Regions from separate parts of the Pseudoalteromonas sp. APC 3250 genome, predicted to be linked through region 1. Evidence: predicted binding sites of a transcription regulator. Region 1 holds the regulator's gene; each other region holds the start of a gene.

Region 1 (8,301 bases):
TATTACCGATGCACAGCCGAGCGCGTTTAGGGATTGGTTATTTACCGCAAGAGTCGTCTATTTTTAGAAAGCTGACTGTTTATCAAAACTTAATGGCTATCTTAGAAACACGTAAAGAATTAAATAAACAACAACGCGAAGATACCTTAAATAATTTACTTGATGAATTTAGCATTCAGCATATCCGCGATAGTCAAGGTATGGCTTTATCAGGTGGTGAACGTCGCCGCGTTGAAATTGCTCGCGCGTTAGCAGCAAACCCTAAATTTATCCTTTTAGACGAACCCTTTGCGGGGGTTGATCCTATCTCAGTATTAGATATTAAAAAGATTATAGAGCATCTTAAAAACCGAGGAATTGGCGTACTTATCACAGATCACAACGTACGCGAAACTCTTGATGTTTGTGAAAAAGCCTACATAGTTTCTCATGGAGAGTTAATTGCATCAGGCACTCCAGAATATGTATTAAACGATAAAACAGTACGCGATGTTTATTTAGGCGAGCAGTTCAAGCTCTAATATGTGTGTTATTACACTAAGCATCTGCTAATATTAATTATAATAATTTAAAAGGATTGTTAGAGATACATGAGGCAATCATTACAGCTGCGCATGGGCCAGCAACTTACAATGACTCCACAGTTGCAACAAGCAATTCGCTTATTGCAACTCAGTACATTGGATCTCCAGCAAGAAATTCAAGAAGCGCTCGATAGCAACCCCTTGCTTGAAGTTGAAGAACACGATTACAGCGAAGACACTGCAGGTAAAAACGAACAAAAAGCCGATAACGATGACTTAACGCTAAGTGCCTCAGCTGACGATAAACCTAGCGAGTATGAGCAAGATAGCGGCGAAGCAATGACCAAAGACACTATTAGCGATGATATGGCTATGGATGTTACTTGGGATGAATATATGAGCGCTGCGCCTGCCTCTTCATCGGGCCCAATGCCAGAAGATGAATCTATTTATCAAGGCTCTTCGACTGAAACGCTGCATGAGTATTTAATGTGGCAACTTCAACTGACGCCGTTTAGTCCTACCGATGAAGCGATAGCTATTGCAATTGTAGAAGCTGTAGACGACTCAGGGATTCTAACCCTTAGCTGTGAAGAAATATTAGAAAGCTTTAACCAAGAAAACGACGGCGAAGATGAAGTTGAACTTGACGAAATAGAAGCGGTACTAAAGCGTATTCAACTATTTGATCCAGTGGGAATAGCCGCGCGTAGTTTACAAGAGTGCTTGTGTATTCAGCTAAATCAATTTGATAAAGACACACCTTTTTTAAACGAAACAAAAATGATCTTAACCGATCATATTGATTTACTTGCTGCACGTGACTATCGCACGTTAATGAAAAAAACAAAGCTTAAAGAAGATGAGCTTAAAGAAATCATGACGTTGATTCATACGCTCAGCCCAAAACCGGCAGACACTATTGTCAGAGAAGAGTCTGAATACGTTATTCCTGATGTGTCGGTTAAAAAAGTTAAAGGTCGTTGGGTAGTTGAATTAAACCCAGATAGCATGCCTAAGATCAGAGTAAATAGCCAATATGCAGCTATGTCGCGTACGGTTAAATCAAGTGGTGATAGCCAGTTTATTCGCTCGCACTTACAAGAGGCTAAATGGTTTATAAAAAGCTTAGAAAGTAGAAATGACACGCTACTTAAAGTAACCAACTGTATTGTGCAGCAGCAACAGGCCTTTTTTGAACACGGTCCTGAGGCTATGAAGCCTATGGTGCTTAACGATGTGGCTGAAATGGTGGAAATGCATGAGTCGACTATATCGCGTGTTACTACGCAAAAATACATGCATACACCACGTGGCATTTTTGAGCTTAAATATTTCTTTTCAAGCCATGTAAGTACTGAAAATGGTGGCGAATGTTCATCAACAGCAATACGTGCATTAATTAAAAAATTAATCGCTGCAGAAAACTCAGCTAAACCATTGAGTGATAGTAAAATTGCAGATATATTGGCAGAGCAAGGAATTAAAGTAGCGAGGAGAACCATTGCAAAATATCGCGAATCTCTAGCTATTCCCCCGTCTAATCAACGTAAAAGTTTGATTTAAGGCGTACAACAAAGAGGAAAATGTTTATGCAACTGAATTTAACTGGTCGCCATGTAGATATTACCGACTCGCTTAGAGACTACGTAAATAGTAAATTTTCGAAGTTACAGAGGCACACTGATCACATAACGAATGTGCACGTTATTCTCGATGTAGAAAAACTAAACCAAAAAGCTGAAGCAACCGTTCATGTTAGTGGCGCTGAGATTTTTGCCTCTACTGAGCATCAAGATATGTATGCCGCTATAGACTCGCTCATTGACAAGCTAGATCGTCAAGTAATTAAACACAAAGAGAAACTTGCTCGACACTAACACTATGAAACTAAGCTCACTTATCTGTCAGGACTGCAGTAAAGCTGCGGTCCTTTTTAATAGTAAAAAAAGAATTTTAGAATTTATCAGTGAATTGGCTCACAATAAGCTGCCCTATTTAACACAACAAGATATTCTTAATGCATTAACTGCAAGAGAAAAGCTTGGAAGTACAGGCATTGGCCGAGGCATTGCTATTCCACATGGTCGCATGAGTGGAGCTCAAGAGCCCCTTGCTTTGATTTTAGTGAGCGAAACAGCTATTAATTTTGATGCGATTGATAACCGACCGGTTGACATTTTTGTCGCGTTAATTGTTCCCGATGGCGATAATCAGCAGCATTTGAAGATGCTAGCCACGATTGCTGATAAGCTCAATGATAAAGAATTTTGTAAACAGTTACGCGCCGCCAAATCGGATAGCGAACTGTATCAGGTTATCGTCAGTCAATCGTAGTAATAAAGAAAGGTGATAAATGGAATTAATAATTATAAGCGGTCGCTCAGGGTCAGGTAAATCTGTGGCGTTACGCGTTGTGGAAGACTTAGGTTATTATTGTGTAGACAATATTCCTCTTAATTTATTACCATCATTAGTGCGCAGCGTTTCCGACAGTTATAATAAAATTGCTGTGAGTGTTGATGTGCGTAATCTACCTAAAGAGCAACAGCAATTTAATGAAATACTCGAATATTTACCTGGTTTTACTAAACCAACGGTATTTTATTTAGACAGTGACGATCAAACATTAATAAAACGTTTTTCAGAAACGCGACGTCTCCACCCTTTATCTATTGATTCTTTGCCGCTTGATTTAGCCATAAAAAAAGAAAAACAACTGCTTGATGTATTGATTAATCGTGCTGATTATATGATTGATACCACAGATTTAAGTGTGCATCAGCTTGCTGAATCTATTCGTGAAAAAATACTCGGAAAAAAAGATAAACAACTGATCATTACCTTTGAGTCATTTGGTTTTAAACACGGCATCCCTAAAGAAGCAGATTACGTATTCGATGCCCGTTTTTTACCAAACCCGCATTGGGAGCCTGAACTTAAGCCACTTACGGGGCTGGATCAACCAGTAAAAGACTACCTAGCAAGTCACAGCATAGTGCAAAAATTTACATGGCAAATTCAAACATTTGTGCAAACATGGCTGCCGCATTTAGAACGAAATAACCGCAGCTACTTAACCATTGCAATTGGCTGTACCGGTGGGCAACACCGCTCTGTTTATTTAGCGCAAACCATTGGTGAAAGCTTTGCAATGAGTCATCCTAATGTAAAAATTCGCCACCGAGAACAAGAATAAAATCAAAGCTTGCGAGAACATGTCATGCGGTTAGAAAATACATTTTTAATAAAAAACAAATTAGGATTACACGCTAGAGCGGCGACAGTATTAGCTCAGCTTTCTGTGCAATTTGATGCCACAATCACTTTATTTCAAGATGACAAACAAGCCGCTGGCGATAGCGTGCTGGCACTTATGTTACTCGAAAGCAGCCAAGGCAAAGAAGTTAAGGTGGTATGCGAAGGCCCCGACGCTGAGCCTGCACTTAGCGCAATAGGTGAACTCATCGACCAACGATTTAATGAGCAAGAATAAAAAAGTTCATTATTAACTCATCATCCTAAGCTTAGGTTAATAGTGGTTGAGTTAGTTTGCTCACATAAAGTAAGATAAACTAAAATTGAATAGCATTTATACCCTTCCAGCATGTAATACAATTTAATTAAGGACGCCAATGCCTGAAGCTTTAGAACAAGATATTCCACTACAACAACTAAAACAGGTGACTAAGTCACTAAATAGTGGTCAATTTGTTCAAGTTAGACGCATGCTGGCAAAAACGGCGCCTTGTGATACCGCACTTCTTTTAGAATCATCCCCGCATAAAATTCGCCGTATGCTCTGGCAGCTTGTTGATCCTGATGTACAAGGTGATGTGCTTGAAGAGCTGTCTGAAGATGTACGTTTGGGCATTATTGCGCAAATGGCACCCGAGCACATTGCTGCCGCAACCGAAGACATGGGCCATGATGACTTAGGGGAAGTACTACGTAGCCTACCTGACACCGTTTATAAAGATGTTGTTAGCGCTATGGATATTCAAGATAGAGAACGTGCAACGCAGGCTTTATCGTATCAAGAGCGCTCTGCTGGCGCATTGATGAATATCGATACCGTTACTATTCGCCCCGATGTGACTCTAGATGTGGTACTGCGTTATATTCGCTTACGCGGCGAATTACCTGAGGGTACAGATGACTTATATGTGGTTGATGAAAATAACTGCTTTTTAGGCGCCCTATCGCTGAGTACTTTATTAACTAATCCCCCTGAAAAAATTGTTCATGAGTTAATGGATGAAGACTGTGAGTCTATTCCTATTTCAATGGATGAGAGCGAAGTTGCACAATTGTTTGAGCGTCATAACTGGATATCGGCACCGGTTGTTGATGACAACGCACACTTGCTTGGGCGGATCACCATTGATGATATCGTTGATGTTATTCGTGAAGACGCTGAGCACAGTTTACTGGGTTTAGCGGGTTTAGATGATGAAGAAGATACCTTTGCACCTGTGTTGAAAAGCTCTAAAAAGCGCTCAATTTGGCTGGGTGTAAACTTACTAACTGCATTGCTGGCTGCAATTGTGGCGAGCTTTTTTGAAAACACCTTAGCTATATTACCAATTCTTGCTGTGCTCAATGGCATTGTCCCGTCAATGGGTGGGGTTGCAGGCAGCCAAACCTTAACTTTGGTTATTCGCGGTATCGCGGTGGGTCATATCAACCAAACTAACCAACGTTTTTTATTATTAAAAGAACTCGCTATCGGTGCGATTAATGGTATGGTTTGGTCTATCCTAATTGCCGGTGTTGTTGCGCTTTGGCAATGGGATTTCAAACTCGGTGGTGTTTTAGCGTTTGCTATGTTTATGAATTTAGTTGCAGCAGGTATTGCGGGTGCTAGTATCCCACTATTGCTTAAAAAAATGAAAATAGATCCAGCACTTGCAGGCAGTGTGGTACTAACCACGGTAACTGATATTGTTGGTATATTTGCCTTCTTAGGTACTGCGACTTGGTTATTGATTTAATCTTTTTATAAACAAAAACACCGCATCAATACTCGGTGTTTTTGTTTAAGCCGATAGTTACTTTACATAAGTTAAGGCTACTTAGCGCGCTGGCGATTACCACCTACCTTAGGCTTAGTGTTGGCTTTTTTAAACTGGCTAAAGCCAGTATGACGAGTCAGCGCAGGACGACCGCCCTTATTGCCTTTACCGCGTTTGGTTTGCCTTTCATCTCGGCCTTCTTCTGGCACTAAACAATTTGGACCTTTACCAATAAGCTTGGCTTTGCCCATGTTACGCAGGGCTTCGCGGATCATTGGCCAACCGGCAGGATCGTGATAGCGTAAAATTGCTTTATGCAAACGACGTTGGCGCGCTCCCTTAGGCACAGCAACTTGCTCAGTATTATTTTTAATATTACGAAGCGAGTTCATTTCTGTGTGGTAAATGGTGGTAGCGTTGGCCATCGGTGATGGATAAAAGTTTTGTACCTGATCAAGCTTAAAATCATTCGATTTCAGCCACAAAGCCATGTTTACCATGTCTTCATCTTTAGTCCCCGGGTGAGCAGAAATAAAGTATGGAATTAAATACTGCTTTTTACCCGCTTCTTTTGAGTACTTATCAAATAACGCTTTAAATTCATCATAGGCGCCCATACCCGGCTTCATCATTTTTGATAATGGGCCGTCTTCTGTGTGCTCGGGTGCTATTTTTAAATATCCACCAACATGATGGGTTACTAGCTCTTTAACGTAACGAGGATCACGTACTGCAAGGTCATAACGCACGCCCGAAGCAATTAAGATCTTTTTGATCCCTTTAACCTCACGCGCCTTTTTATATAAGTCGATAGTGGGTGTGTGATCGGTATCCATATGCTTACAAATATCAGGATACACACACGACAAGCGACGGCACGTACTCTCTGCTTTTTTGCTGGTACAACGCAGTTTGTACATATTTGCAGTTGGCCCACCTAAATCAGAAATAACCCCCGTAAAGCCCGGCACTTTATCTCTAATTTGTTCAATTTCTTCGATAATCGATTCTTGAGAACGGCTTTGTATTATGCGCCCCTCATGCTCGGTAATAGAACAAAACGAACAGCCGCCAAAACAGCCGCGCATAATATTTACCGACGTTTTAATCATATCGTAAGCAGGGATTTTATCATCGCCATAACTTGGATGTGGTATACGCTGGTAAGGTAAACCAAACACGTCATCCATTTCCTGAGTTTCAAGCGGATAAGCCGGCGGATTCACCCAAATAGAACGATCGCCATGACGCTGAAATAACGCCCTTGCACAACCTGGGTTGGTTTCTTGATGTAAAATACGTGATGCATGGGCATACAAAGGCTTATTAACGCTAACCTGCTCAAATGCCGGCAGTTTAACGTAAGTTTTTTCCCACGGCTTAGGACGAGCAGGCTGGATGGTAATTGGTTTTGCAGCTTCTGCTTGTAAATCGATGCCGGCTTGCTTAAATTCTGATTTAGCACAGCCCACATCATCCGCGCCATAAGGATTAGGAATAGGGTCTATTTTACCAATTTTATCAATGGCTGTTGAGTCACTGCCACGCCAACCAGGTAAAGGCTCTTTACGAATAACTGCCGTGCCTCTAACATCCTGTATGGTATCGATGGTTTCACCGGCAGCGATACGATGCGCTACTTCAACTAACGGGCGTTCGGCATTACCATAAATTAAAATATCGCCTTTAGCGTCAAATAATACGCTACGACGTACTTTTTCTTGCCAGTAATCATAATGAGCAATACGGCGCAGACTGGCTTCAATGCCCCCTAACACTAATGGCACATCTTTGTAGGCTTCACGACAGCGTTGTGAATAAATGATCACTGCGCGATCTGGGCGTTTACCGCCGACATTTCCTGGTGTGTATGCGTCATCATGGCGCATTCGTTTTTCAGCGGTGTAACGATTGATCATCGAGTCCATATTACCGGCTGTAATACCAAAAAATAAGTTAGGCTTACCCAATGCCATAAACGCATCTTTAGAGTTCCAATCTGGTTGAGCAATAATACCCACTCTAAAACCTTGCGCTTCTAGCACTCGGCCAATTACGGCCATCCCAAAACTAGGATGGTCTACATAAGCATCACCGCTAATAATAATAATATCGCAGCTATCCCAGCCAAGCGCGTCCATTTCTTCGCGTGTTGTTGGTAAAAATGGAGCTGTGCCATAACACTCAGCCCAATACTTGGGGTATGAGAATAAGGCGCGTTCAGCTTTTAATGTGCTCATAAAATTGGCCGTTCAATAACAAAAGGCGCGAATTATACCCTATCGACATCCCCGTTGATATAGCACAAAATGAAAGCGCTGATTAAAAATTGTTTACCTTTATGGCATTACTAAAACTAATAAATCATCTAAACTTATTACGGCTAATGTCTGCTTTTGGAATAATACAAGGTAGATAAAATAGATCAAAAGCAACCGCGACTTCGTTAAACTATTAAATAATTAATAATTGATAGACGCTGTAAATTAAAATAGATGAGGAATACCTATTAAACTACTTAAAAAAATAATGCAGTTTTCAATCATTTTACTCCTGGTTTTTGTTGTCGTTGGATTATTGTTACCACAAAATTATCATGTGCAAAAAAGTATAAAGATTAACGCACGCGCTCCCGTAATAAAGTCATTAGTTGAGGACTTTACCCAGTGGTATAAATGGTCGCCGTGGCAACAAATAGACCCTAATATTAAGTTTAATATTGGAGAACCGAGCTCTGGCGCAGGAGCCTACCAATCTTGGGA
Region 2 (8,301 bases), on a different contig from region 1:
ATACTGTATTAACCGTAGAGCAAGGGCAAGCCCATTCCCATAAACACTTAGGTTGGGAGCAATTTACCGATAATGTGATTGCTCATATAAATGAACACTGCCAAGGTGTGGTGTTTATTTTATGGGGCGCACATGCACAAAAAAAAGGTAAAAGTATTGATCGCCAGCGCCATCATGTATTGGCAGGGCCTCATCCTTCGCCGCTTTCAGCGCATCGCGGCTTTTTTGGTTGCCAGCACTTTTCCAAAACCAATGAACTGTTAATAGGGCAAGGGGCGCAGCCCATTAATTGGCAGGTATAGGGTAATAGGCATTAAAAAAGGCTTTCATTTATGAAAGCCTTTTTAGTTGCTTATGTTGGTTAAAACTCTAACTCATCAATAGCAACACTATCTGCAAAATAGTCAAGCTCCAGTAGTTCTTTGCGCAAACGTTGCTTATCTTTTATTGCTTCTATTTCGCGCCATTTTCTTTTTTTATTTTTTTGAGAGGTTTTTTTCGATGTATCAGAATCTTCTAATATCTCTATTATTTCGTTTAGGCTATCCATTGATTATCTCCTATTGACCACTTTTTGAACCTCGGCAGTATCTATACCACAGCTATTAATAAAATAGAATATAAATGTGACGAAACTGTTACTAATGGGTGGTATTTTGATGAAGATCAATGAGAACAGCACTTAAATGGGGGCAAGGCGAGTATTTAAAATAAAATTGCAGGTATAAAAAAACGCCGCAATAAGCGACGTTTTTAAACTCTTAAAACAGCGGTTAGTTACATCGCTTTAAAGCGTGCTTCTAATTGTTCCTGTGCATCTGCAAATGAGCGAATACCTTCAGCGAGTTTTTCAGTCGCCATGGCATCTTGGTTATGTAACCAACGGAACTGTGTTTCGCTAAGTGGCTCAGGTTTTGGCTCTTTAGTAATATCACTTGCTAGCAAGTATTCTTCAGCACCTTCTAAATTACCCAAATCTTCTAAAAGATTAGGGCTAATTGTTAGCTTATCGCATCCTGTAAGTGCAATAATTTCACCGGTATTACGAAAGCTTGCGCCCATAACTACGGTTTTGTAGTCGTGACGTTTGTAAAACTCAAAAATGCTACGTACAGATTGCACACCCGGATCTTGAAGCGGATCGGTTGGTTTTTCCATACCGTTTGCCACGTGCCAATCTAAAATACGGCCAACAAATGGAGAGATTAAAAATACGTTTGCATCAGCACAGGCGCGCGCTTGGGCATCGCTGAATAATAAAGTAAGGTTACACTTAGTGCCTTCTTTTTCTAATTGCTCAGCCGCTTTAATACCTTCCCATGTTGACGCTATTTTAATTAAAATTTTGTCTTTGCTTACGCCTTCTTTTTCGTAAAGGCTCAATAGCGTGTGTGCTTTATTAATTGTTGCTTGGGTGTCAAATGATAAACGTGCATCAACTTCGGTAGAAATATAACCCGGTACAATTTCACTAATTTCTTTTCCAAGTAATACAGCAAAATAATCACAAGCCAGCTCTAGCTGTTTTGCAGGCTGCTGCTCTGTTTCTTTTGCATACTGCCATGCTTTATCTAGATAAGGTTTGTAAGCTTCAATCTCGCTCGCTTTTAAAAGTAGCGATGGATTGGTAGTCGCATCTTCAGGTTGATGTTTTTTTATGGCTTCTATATCGCCCGTGTCGGCCACGATAGAAGAATGTTGTTTAAGCCTTTGTAGAGCGCTAGTCATTTGCTTTTCCTCATTCCAAGCAAGTTAAAAGAAAATCTAAACTACCTTAATATAGCTATACTGCAACAGTGTGACAATGCTTGATAGGTCTTATGTCCTTATCAATAAAAAAACGGTAACGGTTGAGTTTTAGGTAGGATAATTTTAAACAAAACGTGCTTTTCGTTTCATTTAATGTTGAAATTGACATTAAATAATTTACAAGTCAATAGCTAACTATGATCACTGTTATTTCACCAGCAAAGAATCTTGATTACGACACGCCACCCGCAACAGATAAGTTCACTCAACCTGAATTACTTGAGCACAGCGAAGCGCTCATGAAAGTATGCCGTGAACTAACTCCTGCGCAAATTGGCAGTTTAATGAAAATTAGCGATAAACTCGCAGGCCTCAACGCAGCGCGTTTCAGTGAGTGGGCACAACCATTCACTACCGATAATGCTAAACAGGCCGTGCTTGCCTTTAACGGCGATGTATACGGCGGGTTAGATGCTAATACCCTCACTACTAAGCAGCTTGATTACGCTCAAGACCATTTACGTATACTTTCGGGATTATACGGAGTATTAAAGCCGCTTGATTTAATGCAGGCTTATCGCTTAGAAATGGGTACAAAACTTGAAAATAGTCGGGGTAAAAACTTATATGAGTTTTGGGGCAGTGTTATTGCTAATAAACTTAACGACGTATTAGCGGCACAAGATGCACAATACTTAGTAAATCTAGCCTCTAACGAATACTTTAAAGCAGTAGATAAAAAAACGCTGAACGCACACATTATTACACCACACTTTAAAGACTGTAAAAACGGCCAATATAAAGTGATTAGCTTTTACGCTAAAAAAGCGCGCGGCATGATGGCACGCTACATCATTGAAAATCAAGTGACTCAATTAAGCCAACTCAAAGAGTTTACTGTGGCCGGCTATTACTTTAGCTCAGAAGCAACCACTAAAGAACTTGAACCGGTATTTTTGCGCGAAGAGCAAAGCTAAATTTAGCGCTATTTGCAGCTAAACACATACCCAAAAAGCTATGCATTGCATGGCTTTTTTTATACTGGCGCTATTTTTGCAAACCTTAGGTTATTAATAGAAACTAAGGTATAAAATAAATGCTCTCAATTCCCTCAATTACAGAAGCCGAAAAACTAATAGAAGAGAAGCTCGGCGGTTGGTTTGATGTTGTTATAAGTCATATCCCTAACTTTATAGTCGCGGTGATTATTGCGATTATATTTTCATTTATTGCCCGCCTTGCAGGCAAAGGAATGAAAAAAGTATTGCGTCGCTCGCTCGATTCTACTCAAATTGCTGACTTAATGGCCTCCATTTTTAAAGTTATTGTACTGAGTGTGGGGGTCTTTATTGCCCTTGATTTTATGGGCTTAAAAAGTACCGTTACGTCACTGCTTGCGGGTGCAGGTATTGTTGGTCTTGCCATTGGTTTTGCTTTTCAAGATATGACCGAAAACCTAATTGCGGGTATTGCTATGGGTATTCGTAAACCGTTCAAAGCGGGTGATGTTATCGAGACCGATAATGTGTTTGGTTCAGTGCATTCAATAAACTTGCGCAACACACTAATAGAGAGCTTTTACGGGCAGTTGATACTGGTTCCTAATAAAATACTATTTAGAAATGTACTGCGTAATTACAGCACCTTAGGAGTAAGACGAATAGAAGTGCCGGTGGGTATTTCTTACGCTGACGACATAGAAAAAGCCAGTGAGGTCATCGTCGACAAAATTAACCAATTTGACTTTGTGATCCGCAAAAATGAAACCGCTGTTTATGCCGAAGGCTTTGGTGATAGCAGTATAAACTTGTTAGTGTGGTTTTGGATCAAATACCCCGGTGAGCCTGATTTTATGACAGTGCGTCACAAAGGAGTTGTGGCCGTAAAGCAAGCACTTGATGCCGCTGATATAAGTATTCCGTTTCCTATTCGTACCCTTGATTTTGGTATTAAGGGCGGTGAAAAACTCGATGCCATGATAAGCGATAAAATAAATCAGCAGTCAGCAAATAAAGAGGGTGACAATAATACTGATGCAAGCCAAGGTGAGTAAATAATTTAAAACCCCGAAGGTAAAAGCATTGGGAAATAGTTACTGACTATCAGCGCGTTTTTACAAATTAAAACGCGCTTTTTATAATAAATAATATAAGGGTCTGTTGACCTTTGCGGATTAAAATTAGTTCAAACTAAGAGCTATTTAATCGCGACGCGAGGTTTGTTGCCTAGTGGGCTCGATAACTGCTCCTGTGTTATTCTACTGGCTTACATCCATGTAATAATAAGTAAAAACCGAGCAAAGCTTCCGCGTCCAGCTCACGCTCCTTACCACCATCCATGTAGACAACAAAGAGTAAATGTCCCTGGGCAAAACCCTTGGCTAAATACCAAACAGACTACTGCAAATTCAACCTTGAAAGAACAACAGACCCAATTGATAATCTGAAGTAATTAAAGCCTTGCGCTAACTGCCTTAAAAACGCCTCAATTAGAAAACTATATCGATAAGGTTTCTCATCTCAAAATAGATTATTTAATCAACCGAACTAGAGCCCAAGCTTGATGTAAGCTCTTTATAATAAGTGTCTATAAACAAAGGTTTCAAAAGTATAAGCAGCTGCAATGAGCGTCGCGATTGGTGCGTAAACTAAAAGGCTTTTAATTAAGTATTTAAACTGGCTTGGGAATATGCTCTGCAGTGAATTATATTGTGCAAACTATAAAAAAAGCGCCGCTTGTGTTGGAGAAACACGCAGCGCTGAGGGATAAGTTAAGTGTATTAGTTAAGAAAAAGTTATATTAAATGACACTAATTTTGTTATGAATGATTTTAACCCCATCCATATTTTCTAAAAACTTTTGTGCAAGAGCGCGTTCAAAACCGTTATTGGCTTCGCCTTTAAGTTCAACGTCACCGTCATTAACGTGTACGTTTAGTTTTTCTAACTTTAAATTTGGGTTAGTGCGCAATTCATGAGTAATAGATTGTTGTAAATTAGGTTGTGTAGCCACACTGCTAACTACAGCTAAATGCGTTGCTGCACTGACTTTAAAAGCAGAGGCTAATAAAAATAAACAACAAAACGAAATAAAACCGATAGTAAATTTAATGCGACTCATAACTATATCCTTAGTGTGTTACTAAAAAACAATGCCATTACTCGGCGTTTTAATACTCGTATATTCGATAGGGTTACAAGTTTCATTCCAAGATTAACTATTTGAAATAAATTACTATTTTATTAATTAGTTATTCAGCTAAGTATTTTTTACATATTACTATGAATAGCTTACTCACTGTTTTTAAGCCACAAAAAAGCCGACAAACGTCGGCTCAATTAAATGTGTTAAAGCTAAAGCTATTTTTTCTTTTTAGCTTTGGCTTTTTTCTTCGCTTTCATTTTTACTGGATCTTTACGCTTTTTGACTGGTGGCTTGGCTTCTTTATGCTTTGGCTCTAATCCTTTAAATACACGGCGTTTTAGCTTCTGTTCTATGTAACGTTCTACTTTGTAAAGGATTCCAATATCGTGCGCTTCAATGAGTGAAATCGCTATGCCTTTTTTACCCGCGCGGCCTGTACGGCCAATACGGTGTACGTAAACATCTGCAGTGCGAGGCATATCAAAGTTAATTACGTGGCTTATATCAGCTACATCAATACCACGCGCGGCTACATCGGTCGCGACTAAAATGCGGGTTTTGCCACTGTGGAAATTTTCCATCGCTTTCATGCGTTTATCTTGTGGCATTTCACCACGTAGCCACGCAGCTTTAACGCCGTTATTGGTTAGTTCACCAATAAGGGTTTCAAGGCGCTCACGAGTTTTTACAAACACAATCGCTTTACTAACATCAGGGCCGTTTAAGGTGTTAACTAATAGCTCAAGTTTATGGCGGTAGTCGTCGGCTAAATGAACCCATTGATGTATTTTAGCTTTTTCTTTGCGTGATGATTCGGCTTCAAGCAGAGCCGGGTCGTTTAAAATACGCTCTGCAAATAATTCTACGCTGTCACCTTCAAGAGTAGCTGAGAATAAAAAGCACTGACGACGGTTTTTAGCTTCATCACAAATGCGCAGCATTTCTTTACGAAAACCCATGTCGAGCATGCGGTCGGCTTCATCAAGAATGAGCATTTCTACGTTTTCTGCATGGAAGTTTTCGGTTTCTAAATATTCCATTAAACGCCCAGGTGTGGCGATTAAAATGTCGTTATTATTTTCAAAAATTTCTTTGTGTGTACCGTAGTTAATACCACCGGTAACTACCCCAATTTTTAACTGGGTTTGTTTTGCAAGTAACTCACATTGTTCATGAATTTGATAAGCAAGCTCGCGCGTTGGGGTCATAATTAATACCCGTGCAAAGCCCGGATCACGACGCGGAAAATCCATTAAATATTGAATTGCCGGAATTAAAAATGCCGCCGTTTTACCTGTACCTGTTGGTGCCGACGCTAAAATATCGCGTCCTTGCAACGCCTCAGGAATGGCTTGTTGTTGAATGCTAGTGGGGGTTTCATAGCCCATTTTATTAATAGCATTGAGTAGCTTATCATCAAGATCAAATTCAGAAAATTGCATAGAGTGTCAAAAATAGGGGACAATTGCCGTTAATTATACGCACTTAAACCTGCTTGGTGAATGAAAAGGTGAAAAAATGTCTGGTTTTGCATTTAAACAATTTAAGGTTGAGCACGACCAGTGCGCCATGAAGGTCTCTACCGATGGTATTTTACTGGGCGCATGGGCTGATTTAAGCCACGCAAATACGTTACTTGATATAGGAACAGGCACAGGGTTACTGGCTCTAATGTGTAAGCAACGAGCGCCACATTTAAAGGTGAGTGCGGTTGAAGTTGATGAAGCCGCCTACCAGCAGGCTTTACAAAATTGCCAGCAAAGTCCTTGGCCGGATATTAGTATTTACCATCAGCCTATTCAGCAGTTTGAGGCTGCAGGTTTATTTGATTGTGTTATAGCTAATCCGCCTTATTTTAATCACAGTTTAAAAGGTGATAATGCAGCGCGAAATACCGCTCGCCATACCGATGGTTTAAGCTTTGCAGAACTGCTTGGTGCGTTTAGGCAACTAAGTCATCAACATTCGCGTTTTAATCTTATTTTACCCACTACTGAGGCGCAGTTATTTATAACATTAGCACAGCAGCAAGGGCTGTATTTAAATCGCCTTTGCCAAGTACAAGCTATGCCAAATAAGCCCTTTAGACGCAGTTTGATGACTTTTAGTTTTGATGATTGTGAAGTAAGTAAAAGCACTCTATGCATAAGGGAGTTAAGTAATGCTTACAGTCAAGACTACATTGCACTGTGCAAGGCGTTTTATTTAAATATGTAATACCACGCTGTATGCCTAAAGCATTTTTACGTAGAGTGTTTTATAAAGGGTTGTTAGTATGGCACCATTATTGACTCATATTTAAAGTAATTTGATGAATTTATTAACTAAAAAATCAAAAAAAATACTATTACTAGCCCTTTTAGCGGGCAGCTTATTTAACACCTCTGAGGTTTTTGCTAACCCCACACCGGTTGGGCTTTGGAAAACTATTAACGAAGAGACTAACGAGGCTAAGTCGTACGTGCGCATTACTGAGCAAGATGGCGTGCTGACTGGAAAAATTGAAAAAATACTCAATAAAGCCAAGCAAGATGCACTTTGCACCGAGTGTGATGGTGATAAAAAGAATCAGCCTATGTTGGGGATGACCATTATTGAAGATGTGACCTATGCGGGTGACGGTAGTTGGGAAGACGGTGAAATACTCGACCCAAATAACGGTAAAACCTACAGCGTGCGTTTAACGCCGCAGCAAAATGGCGAAAAACTTGAAGTGCGTGGTTATGTGGGCTTTTTTTACCGTAACCAATACTGGTTAAAAGTAGAATAGTTAAGAATTAAAAAGCGCTGCATGGCAGCGCTCTTTGCAATAGTGAGTTATAGGGTTTCAGCGTACTCTGTCATCACTTGTTCTACCCAAGTGGCAATACGCTCGTCGCTTAGCTCGTACTGACTGTCTTCATCTAATGCTAAACCTACAAACTGTTTACCGTCTTCGGTAAGGGCTTTGGACGCTTCAAATTCGTAATTACTATCGTTAGGCCAAAAGCCAAGTTGAGTAATGGCTTGGGCATTTATTTCATCGTGCAACATACCTAACGCGTCTTGAAACCACTGGCCATACCCTTGCTGATCGCCCATGCCAAATAAGGCTATAGTTTTACCATTTAGGTCAACGTCTTTTATGTCGTCCCACTTTGATTCCCAATCTTCTTGAATTTCGCCAAAGTCCCACGTTGAGATACCAAAAATGATAAAGTCGTATTGCTCAGCGTTTTTAAGCGGTTCGTCTTTAATATTGTGTAAACTGACGATATCGGCGCCAATAATGTCGCGTATTTTTTCTGCCGCCATTTCGGTATAGCAGGTAGTAGAACCAAAAAATAAACCAATCTGCATCGTATTTATCACTGTGTAATTGCCTGTTATGATAGGCTCAAGTTTACCGTAAGGTATTTTTAATTGATA
Region 3 (8,301 bases), on a different contig from region 1:
TTAATTCATGAGGAGCCACATGCTGCGGTAAAATAGAGTATTTAAGTGGCCCAAAAAAAGTGCTTTGTAAACCCATTAAAAACACAGTACCTAACATTAACCAAACCTGCTCGGTTAAAATAGATACCACGCCCACCAGCATTATTGGAATTTCGCAAAACTTTACGATGCTGATCAACTTTGATTTTTCCAACTTTTCTGCAATTTGACCAGCCATGCCCGAAAATAAAAAGAATGGCAAAATAAATAATCCCGCAGCCACGTTAGAATAAAAAGCACCATCGGCCACCGTAGCAGCCTGAAAAATTAAAATAAGCAGGATTGATTGCTTATAAATATTGTCATTTAAAGCGGAGAAAAACTGTGTCACAAACAGAGGTAAAAACCGTTTACTGCTCAGTAAAGCTCCTTGATATTGTTGTTTATTTTCCTTCATTACGGTCTCTTCAAATTAGCTACAGCGTTTAGATTACCACTGTGTAAAAGAAATACGAACCCACTTTTTTAAGTACGTGCTCAAAAATATACCTAATCGCTAACACACAATAAAAATGATTAACAAATGAACAATGCAACTAAATCTTGCGTATAAGTTGTTTATGAGTTGTAAATAAAACATCTATGTTCTAAAACTAAAAGGTGACTAAAAAAGGAGCATCTTTATGCCAACTACAAACACAATAGAAAAAGACACCAAATTCGCACGTTGTTTAGAGTGCAACAAAGTAAATACATTTGCCGCTTTTCATTGGCTTTCGTTAGCGTTTAAGGATATGGCGCGCGCGCCCATGCTGAGCTTAATTTACGGTTTAATCTTCACACTTATTCCCGTAGCGATTGTTTACTCTGTTGTACTTACCGACAGCCACCTTGCCATACTGCCAGCCACGGTTGCATTTGCCTTAATAGGTCCTGTGTTTGCGGTTGGTTTGTACGATGTGGCTTGGGAGCTTGAGAAAGGCCATAAACCTACTTTAAGCCATTCATTAAAATCGATGTTTCGTAACCCTGTAGGTGAGTGGGGTTTTGCCGTGTTACTTATGGTAATTATGATTATTTGGATGCGCTTAGCCGCAATTGTTCATGCATTGTACCCAAGCCATGCAAACCCAACATTTGAAGAGCTTTCGGCGTTTTTAACCATAGGCAGTATTATTGGCGGTATTTTACTGGTTAGTGTGTTTTCAATTTCGGCGTTCACCCCGCAAATTATGATGGAAAGACGCGTTGATATAATGACTGCCGTGGTTTCTTCAATCCATGCAGTTAAAGAAAACTTTGCAGCCATGCTGGTGTGGTCTATTTGTATATTTGTACTTGTGGCACTGGGCTTTGCTGCGGGTGCCGCTGGATTCATTATTATTATGCCACTACTTAGTTACGCTAGTTGGCACGGTTACATTGCGGTTATTAAAACTAAAAAAGAACGTGGTTACGAATAACATTCACCCATCGTCATTTTTTATCACTTAATAAAACGCTTTAGGGTGTTTTATTAAGTGATGCCTGTTTCCCTCCTGTGAATTAAATCTGCAAAAACCTTGATCTCAATAAGGTGCAAAGCTTAAAAAGCGCGCTAATATAATGTGATATACCACACGCTTTATAAAGGAATAAACATGAGTCAAAACGTTGCAGACTTAATGACACCTAACCCATTCTCAGTGAATATAAAAAGTACTTTGCACGACGCACATAATTTAATGAAAGAAAAAAATGTTCGTCACATTCCCGTTATCGACGAAGATGGCGCATTTGTTGGCATGCTTACGCAAAAAATTATGATCGCCAAAGTAATGGGGATCATGGCTACTTTTGGCGCAAATGCACTACAACGCAAAGAAAAACTCACAAAAGTAGAAGATATTATGGTGAGTGACTTTATTAGTGTCACTCCAGCCCAGCCATTATCAGATGTGGTTAAGTTTTTTGTAGAGAATCGCCATGGCTGTATGCCTGTGGTTAGCGAGCAAGGTCAGCTGGTAGGTATTTTAACCTCTTCTGATTTTGTGCGCTTAGCTGCGGCGCTATTATCTTAATTAATAGCACAATAAAAAACCTGCGTTTTGAATTTACGCAAAGCGCAGCTATTTTTATAAACAAATACCTACCCAGAAGCCTCTTCGTATATAGCTAAGTCACTAACAGCCTGTTATGGTAAACAGCTCTTTTCAGCAGTTATTACTAAAAGGTAATTTGTCATATGGCTAATCAATTAAATGTATTGGGAACTCGCCTACAGCTATGTTGTGGCAATGGCGGCTATACTCGCGAAGGGTTTTGCTATGTGCCAGATTCAGACTTTGGTAATCACAGTGTGTGCGCCATTATGACCGACGAATTTTTGCAATTTTCTAAGGCGCAAGGTAACGATTTAATTAGCCCTAATCCTTTGTATGATTTTGCGGGCTTAAAAGCTGGCGATAAGTGGTGCTTATGTGCGATTCGTTGGTATCATGCCATTGCTGCAAATGTTGCTCCTCCTGTTGTACTTGAAGCAACAAACCAAAAAGCGCTAGATATTATTCCCCTTGAAGTATTAAAAGCACATCAATATACTGGGTAATGATTTGAGCGCTCAGCTTGCAATATTAAAGTATTATAACCACCCTTTATGTTTAAAAAATAAATAAGGGGCAAAGCCCGACAGCAACATAATGCCAATTGCAAATGGATAACCCCATTCCCATTGTAGCTCAGGCATTATATTAAAATTCATACCATACACACTAGCCACTACTGTAGGCGGTAAGAAAACCACTGAGGCAATAGAAAAGGTTTTAATAATTTGATTTTGTTCAATATTAATAAAGCCTTGTGTTGAATCCATCAAAAAGTTCACCTTGTCGAACAAAAAGGTACAGTGCGACATTAAAGTTTCTATATCGAGTACAATTTCTCGAAGAGATTCGCGCTCGTCATTTTGCGCGCCTATACGGCGTATTAAGAACGAAATATTGCGTCGCGTATCCATTAAACATAAACGCACTTTACCATTAGCATCTTCTAAGCGAGCTATGCGACCAACCGCCTCTTCTAAGTCTGAGTTATCTTCTTCAAGTACATAAGCACTGAGCTTCTCTAATTGATGGTGCATGTCTTCGAGCATATCCGCGTGGTTTTCAACTTTTTGATCAAATAAAGTGATTAATAATTGTTTTGCTGTATCGCATGCCACCTGACCTTTTCGCGCTCTTAAGCGCAGTAGTCTAAAATCAGCCAATTCCTCATCACGAATAGTAAGTAAGCAATTGTTTTGCAACAAACAAGCTACCGTTACAGTATTAAATCGCCCTTCATTAGGTGACATAAACAATGCATGCACATGTAAACCTTCATTATCGATAAAGCACCTTGACGACGTTTCAATCTCTTCTACATCTACCGAATCTGGAAAAGTTATATTGAGCGTTTTTGCAAGCGCATTTTGCTCCTGCGGTGTTGGATTAATAGTATCAATCCAATGTGCATTCTTTATGGATACTTCAACAGGGGTATCAGGTAAAGGCTCTAACTCTTTGATCACTCCTTGCTCGATGGAAAAAAATCTCAACATACACTTCTCCTTTAATGAATCTTTAAGTTGAGTATATGTAACAGGACATTAATCAACAATGATAATACCTTCATTATAACCACTATAAAGGGCACGCTATTCGCTAACACTTTAAAGTACTGCTGTTTTGCAGAATTTACAAAAAAGTGCATATTTTTCATATGCACTTAATCTTGCTGCTTTATCAAGTACTATAAATAAAAATTAAACTGCTATTTTTCAGTTAGTTAAAACTATGTCACTATCGGCATGACGATTGCTTCTATAAATACAAGAGGTGTTCGTTATCGCAATTTAAATACTCACTAGAGTAAAGCGAGCACTATTTTTGAAATAGTAGGAGGAATCATGAGTAACAGTAATAATGCAAATAAAGTCGCTGAATTTACCGCTCCCGGTGTAGAAAACGAATCAGCAAATAAAGCAATATCTGTACTAGAAAATCGCATGGTAGCGCTAATTGATTTACAGCTAACTTTAAAACATATTCATTGGAATGTAGTAGGTCCAAACTTTATTGGCGTACATGAAATGCTAGACCCACAAGTAGAAACCGTCCGTGAAATGACCGACACCATAGCAGAACGTATTGCCACTTTAGGCGGCGTCCCAGTTGGCACACCAAAATCGATTGTTGAGCGTCGTACATGGGAAGATTACGCCATAGGTAAAGGCTTAGTAACTGAACACTTAGCCGCATTAGACAAAGTATATAACGGCGTTAACGGTGATCACCGTAAAGCCATAGAATCACTTGCTGAGCTTGATCCGGTATCTGAAGATATGATCATTGCGCAACTTGCAGAGCTTGAGCAATATCAGTGGTTTGTTCGCGCCCACATAGAATCATCTACTGGTCAATTGAACAGCTAATTTTTAAAGCAGTCATTTGACTTACAAAGCCCAGTAACTTGCTGGGCTTTTTTGTTTTTAAACTATATTCCTCTTATTAATATACTAGAAATCCCCCTATTTAGCGCATCTAACACGTTTAGTTACTATACTTATTATTAAAGAGAACTTACTATCGACTCCTAATTATTAGCAGGGAATTTGAAGTGTTGTCGCGTCTATATAGCTTTATGCCAGGTTTACACACCTTATTTAATTATCAACGCCAATGGTTTTCTGATGATGTGAGGGCGGCATTATCGGTTGCAGCCGTTGCTTTACCTGTTGCTATAGCTTATGCGCAACTTACAGGCGTTAATGCTGCAGTTGGCCTGTATTCTTGCGTATTACCTATGATGCTTTATGCACTTTTTGGTACCTCTAAACAGCTTATTATTGGCCCTGATGCCGCAACATGTGCGGTTATTGCTGCAGTTGTTACTCCACTCGCTGCAGGCGATAGCTTTAAACATTGGCAATTAGTGATCACCATGACCGCAATGACCGGTTTTTGGTGCTTTATTGCCAGCCGCTTTAAGCTAGGTGTATTAGCCGACTTTTTATCTAAACCAATTTTAATGGGGTTATTAAACGGTGTGGCTATTACCATTATTGTTGGTCAGTTTTCTAAAGTATTTGGCTTTACCTTTGATGAGCGCTACTTGCTTGAGCGTTTAGGTGGCGTTCCTACGTATTTATCGCAAACTCATATTCCCACCTTACTAATGGCTTTATTTACCCTCGGCGTTTACTTTGTGTTAAAGCGCTTAAAACCTACATGGCCAGCCTCTATGTTTGCCATTGCACTAGGTGCGGTATTCGTTTGGTTATTTAATTTAGAGCAGTTTGAAATAAAAACCATAGGCACAGTAACCGGTGGTTTGCCTGTGTTTAACACCCCAGTATTTGATGTGGGTATTATTCGAGAACTTGTTGTACCGGCACTCAACTTAGCCATAGTTAGCTTTGTCAGCATGATGCTAACAGCGCGAAGCTTTGCAGCAAAGAATGGCTACGACATCGATGCCGATAAAGAATTTAGAGCCTTGGGCATCGCTAATTTAGCGTCAGCATTATCACAAGGCTTTGCCGTTAGTGGTGCCGACTCACGCACAGCCGTAAACGACGACTCTGGCGGAAAAACCCAATTAGTTTCGATTATAGCTGCCGCTATTATTGGCGTTATCGCTCTTTTTTTAACGGCGCCGCTTGAATTTATTCCCAGTGCTGCACTCGGGATTGTATTAATAATTGCCTCTGTTCACCTGCTTGATTTAAAGGCAGTCTGGCAATTAAAATTTAAAGATAAGCAGGCATTTTACTTAGCCTCAGCCACACTTTTTGCTGTGCTGTTTATTGGTGTTATACCAGGAATTACCCTTGCTGTATTACTAGGGTTATTTCAATTTATTCGAACTGTTATGCGCCCATCAGACACCATTTTAGGTGTGGATATAAAAGGCGTAGTAAGAAGCTTAGACGAAACAGATAAAGCCAAAGCAGTACAAGGGGTTTTTATATATCGCTTTAATTCTCCTTTAACCTATTTTAATGCCAGTTATTTTAAACGCCGCTTGTTAGAGCAATATGCAAGACAAAAAGACGACACACAATGTGTCATTATTGATGCTGTGCCCTGCTTCACTCATCTTGATTTAAGCGTTATGGCCATGCTCGCAGACCTAGATGTGATATTTAAAAAACGAGGTATTCGATTAGAGCTAGCGGGAAGAAAACGCCAGCTACTTTCTTGGTTTAAAACCGCTGGTATCGCCTCAGGTAAAGACGGTATTTATATTCATTCAGACTTATACATTGCCTTACAAAAAAACAGCGTCAGTCAGCATGTCGACGAGGTTACGATGTTTCAATCGCAAAACTCCGAAGAGATAAATGCAGGTAATAATTAGGGTTATTATTTTTCCTCAACTACACTAGGGTCTGTTGACCTTTGTGGATTAAAATTTGTTCAAACTAGGGGCGGTTTAATCGCGGCGCGAGGTTTGTAACCTAGTGGGCTAAGTAAAAACCGAGTAATAAAGAGTAAATCGTCCCTAGGCAGAACCCTTCGGGCAGCGCCTGTTTGGCATTGATGCTACGTTATCGCCTATTTATGGGGAATAACCACACCACATAGGCTCTGTCTTGCCTAAATACCAAACAGACTGCTGCAAATTTAACCTTGAAAGGTCAACAGACCCTAGATGAGTCATTTATTGTGAATGACTCTTTATAAAAACAATAGAGTGTTCAAGCATTTTAATAAATCAACACTTAATAATAAGCGTAGCCTTATTGCCTTTTCTTGCTACTTACTAAACCTTAAAAATACAAACAATAGCCAGATGCAAATATCATACAGCGCAGTAAATACATAGTTTAGTCGCTAATGCGGTCGCTTTTAGTTTTAGCTAATTAGCCATAAGTTGTTTATGGCTATGGTTTATCAATTGCCGCACACTAAACCAATGAAAGACAAAGGAGCTACCATGAAATATACATTAATAATTTTATGCTTAATTGCACTTGCAGGTTGCGATAGAGGCGTTGATTCTCCAAGAGGATTTAGCTTACCAGAGGGAAATGCTGAAAAAGGTAAAGCCGTTTTTATAAAGTATGAGTGTTTGGCATGCCATACACTTGCAGGCGTAGAAGATGACAGTATAAAAAAACATGACGATATTTCTATCAGACTAGGCGTTAATAAAACCAAAATAGTCACTTATGCTGAGTTAGTTACATCGGTTATTAACCCTTCTCACCGCTTTTCAAGGCCTTACAGAGCTGATGCTAGAACCCCCGATGGAGCATCTAAAATGACGGTATTTAACGACACCATGACCGTTTCTGAACTCACTGATTTAGTGACCTTTTTACAACCAAATTATAAGCTTATTCCTTATCATAGAACGAAGTACTCTGATTACAAATAAATACTTATAAGTAAACATCAAAAAAAAGCCGTTATTAAACAACGGCTTTTTATTATAGATTATGGATAACCCTATTCAGCATTAACCATGTCTTCAAACTTCATACCGGTTAATTTAGTCAGTACTTTAATTACATAAACAAAAATACCAATGAGCATGAGCATAGACGGAATAGCAATTACCGGATAACTCAGTAACGTCATTTCGCCAAGCTGTTCGTTAAATTCAACGGAGCCTGCAGGGCTGGTAACAATCCATTTAGCAAGGATGTAATTCATCGTAGATGAAAACACAAAGGTCAGCGCTAAGAGGTAATTAGCATTGGTGATTTTTTGTTTAAAGCTTTGTGTATTGCCTCGTGCATCTAAGGCATCGTAAATAGTATCTAGCTTAAATAAAAGTGAGTTTAATAAAAGTTTGGCTAGCAGGGGTTTACCAAAAAAACCCGACATCAGCACGGTAAAACCAATGATTGCCGGAATAGCTGCTTCTTTAATAGCTAACCACTCAACGTTTAGCTCAAACAAGGCAATACCACCGGTAAGCAAAGTACTTAAAAAGCCTAAAAGCGAGATGAAGTTTAATGAGCCAGCTTTAATAAAATCATAAATCCCATAGCTAATGGGGAATATAAGCGCGACAATTAAACCAGCCACACTGCCTAAATATTCAGGGCCAGAAAACTTCATTAAAATGACTGAAGGGATGATGATATTAAAGACTATTTCGATAAGCGGATTATTTTTTTTACGCTTATTTGTAGCTTGATTATTACTGGTCATTTTTAGTTCCAAAAAATATTACTGCTGCCATTAATTTCCCCTAATGTGGAATAAATAATGCTAAACATTGCTTCTTTGCATAATACCCGCAATACGCTCGCTATTCTAGCATGGCACTTAGTCATATTATTTTATTATG

What was found. Region 1 encodes sigma-54, which starts transcription at its own class of promoters, with help from an activator protein. Its sites were predicted from a motif close to GTTGGCACGNNNNTNGNNT; they were not measured.
Region 2: QL986_RS12065 (BON domain-containing protein) is a predicted target of sigma-54. The motif match lies at 4,943-4,961, and genes of this name have one in related genera.
Region 3: dps (DNA starvation/stationary phase protection protein Dps) is a predicted target of sigma-54. The motif match lies at 3,800-3,818, and genes of this name have one in related genera.

The regions. Positions count from the first base shown of each region.
Region 1 is NZ_JASDCM010000005.1:86,024-94,324, forward strand. Features, by position in the region: gene lptB (LPS export ABC transporter ATP-binding protein) at 1-521, shown strand, start outside; gene QL986_RS07265 (RNA polymerase factor sigma-54) at 591-2,090, shown strand; gene hpf (ribosome hibernation promoting factor) at 2,117-2,404, shown strand; gene ptsN (PTS IIA-like nitrogen regulatory protein PtsN) at 2,409-2,861, shown strand; gene rapZ (RNase adapter RapZ) at 2,881-3,723, shown strand; gene QL986_RS07285 (HPr family phosphocarrier protein) at 3,748-4,020, shown strand; gene mgtE (magnesium transporter) at 4,160-5,518, shown strand; gene QL986_RS07295 (YgiQ family radical SAM protein) at 5,596-7,779, opposite strand; gene QL986_RS07300 (SRPBCC family protein) at 8,069-8,301, shown strand, end outside.
Region 2 is NZ_JASDCM010000010.1:112,719-121,019, forward strand. Features, by position in the region: gene ung (uracil-DNA glycosylase) at 1-302, shown strand, start outside; gene QL986_RS12045 (DUF3545 family protein) at 362-550, opposite strand; gene tal (transaldolase) at 778-1,728, opposite strand; gene yaaA (peroxide stress protein YaaA) at 1,947-2,726, shown strand; gene QL986_RS12060 (mechanosensitive ion channel family protein) at 2,846-3,802, shown strand; gene QL986_RS12065 (BON domain-containing protein) at 4,549-4,869, opposite strand; gene srmB (ATP-dependent RNA helicase SrmB) at 5,109-6,335, opposite strand; gene QL986_RS12075 (methyltransferase) at 6,412-7,110, shown strand; gene QL986_RS12080 (DUF2147 domain-containing protein) at 7,205-7,663, shown strand; gene fldB (flavodoxin FldB) at 7,711-8,232, opposite strand.
Region 3 is NZ_JASDCM010000013.1:11,128-19,428, reverse strand. Features, by position in the region: gene QL986_RS13300 (MFS transporter) at 1-436, opposite strand, end outside; gene QL986_RS13295 (DUF2189 domain-containing protein) at 663-1,442, shown strand; gene QL986_RS13290 (CBS domain-containing protein) at 1,620-2,039, shown strand; gene QL986_RS13285 (DUF2237 domain-containing protein) at 2,204-2,566, shown strand; gene corA (magnesium/cobalt transporter CorA) at 2,600-3,556, opposite strand; gene dps (DNA starvation/stationary phase protection protein Dps) at 3,905-4,429, shown strand; gene QL986_RS13270 (SulP family inorganic anion transporter) at 4,615-6,357, shown strand; gene QL986_RS13265 (c-type cytochrome) at 6,937-7,380, shown strand; gene QL986_RS13260 (VC0807 family protein) at 7,452-8,162, opposite strand.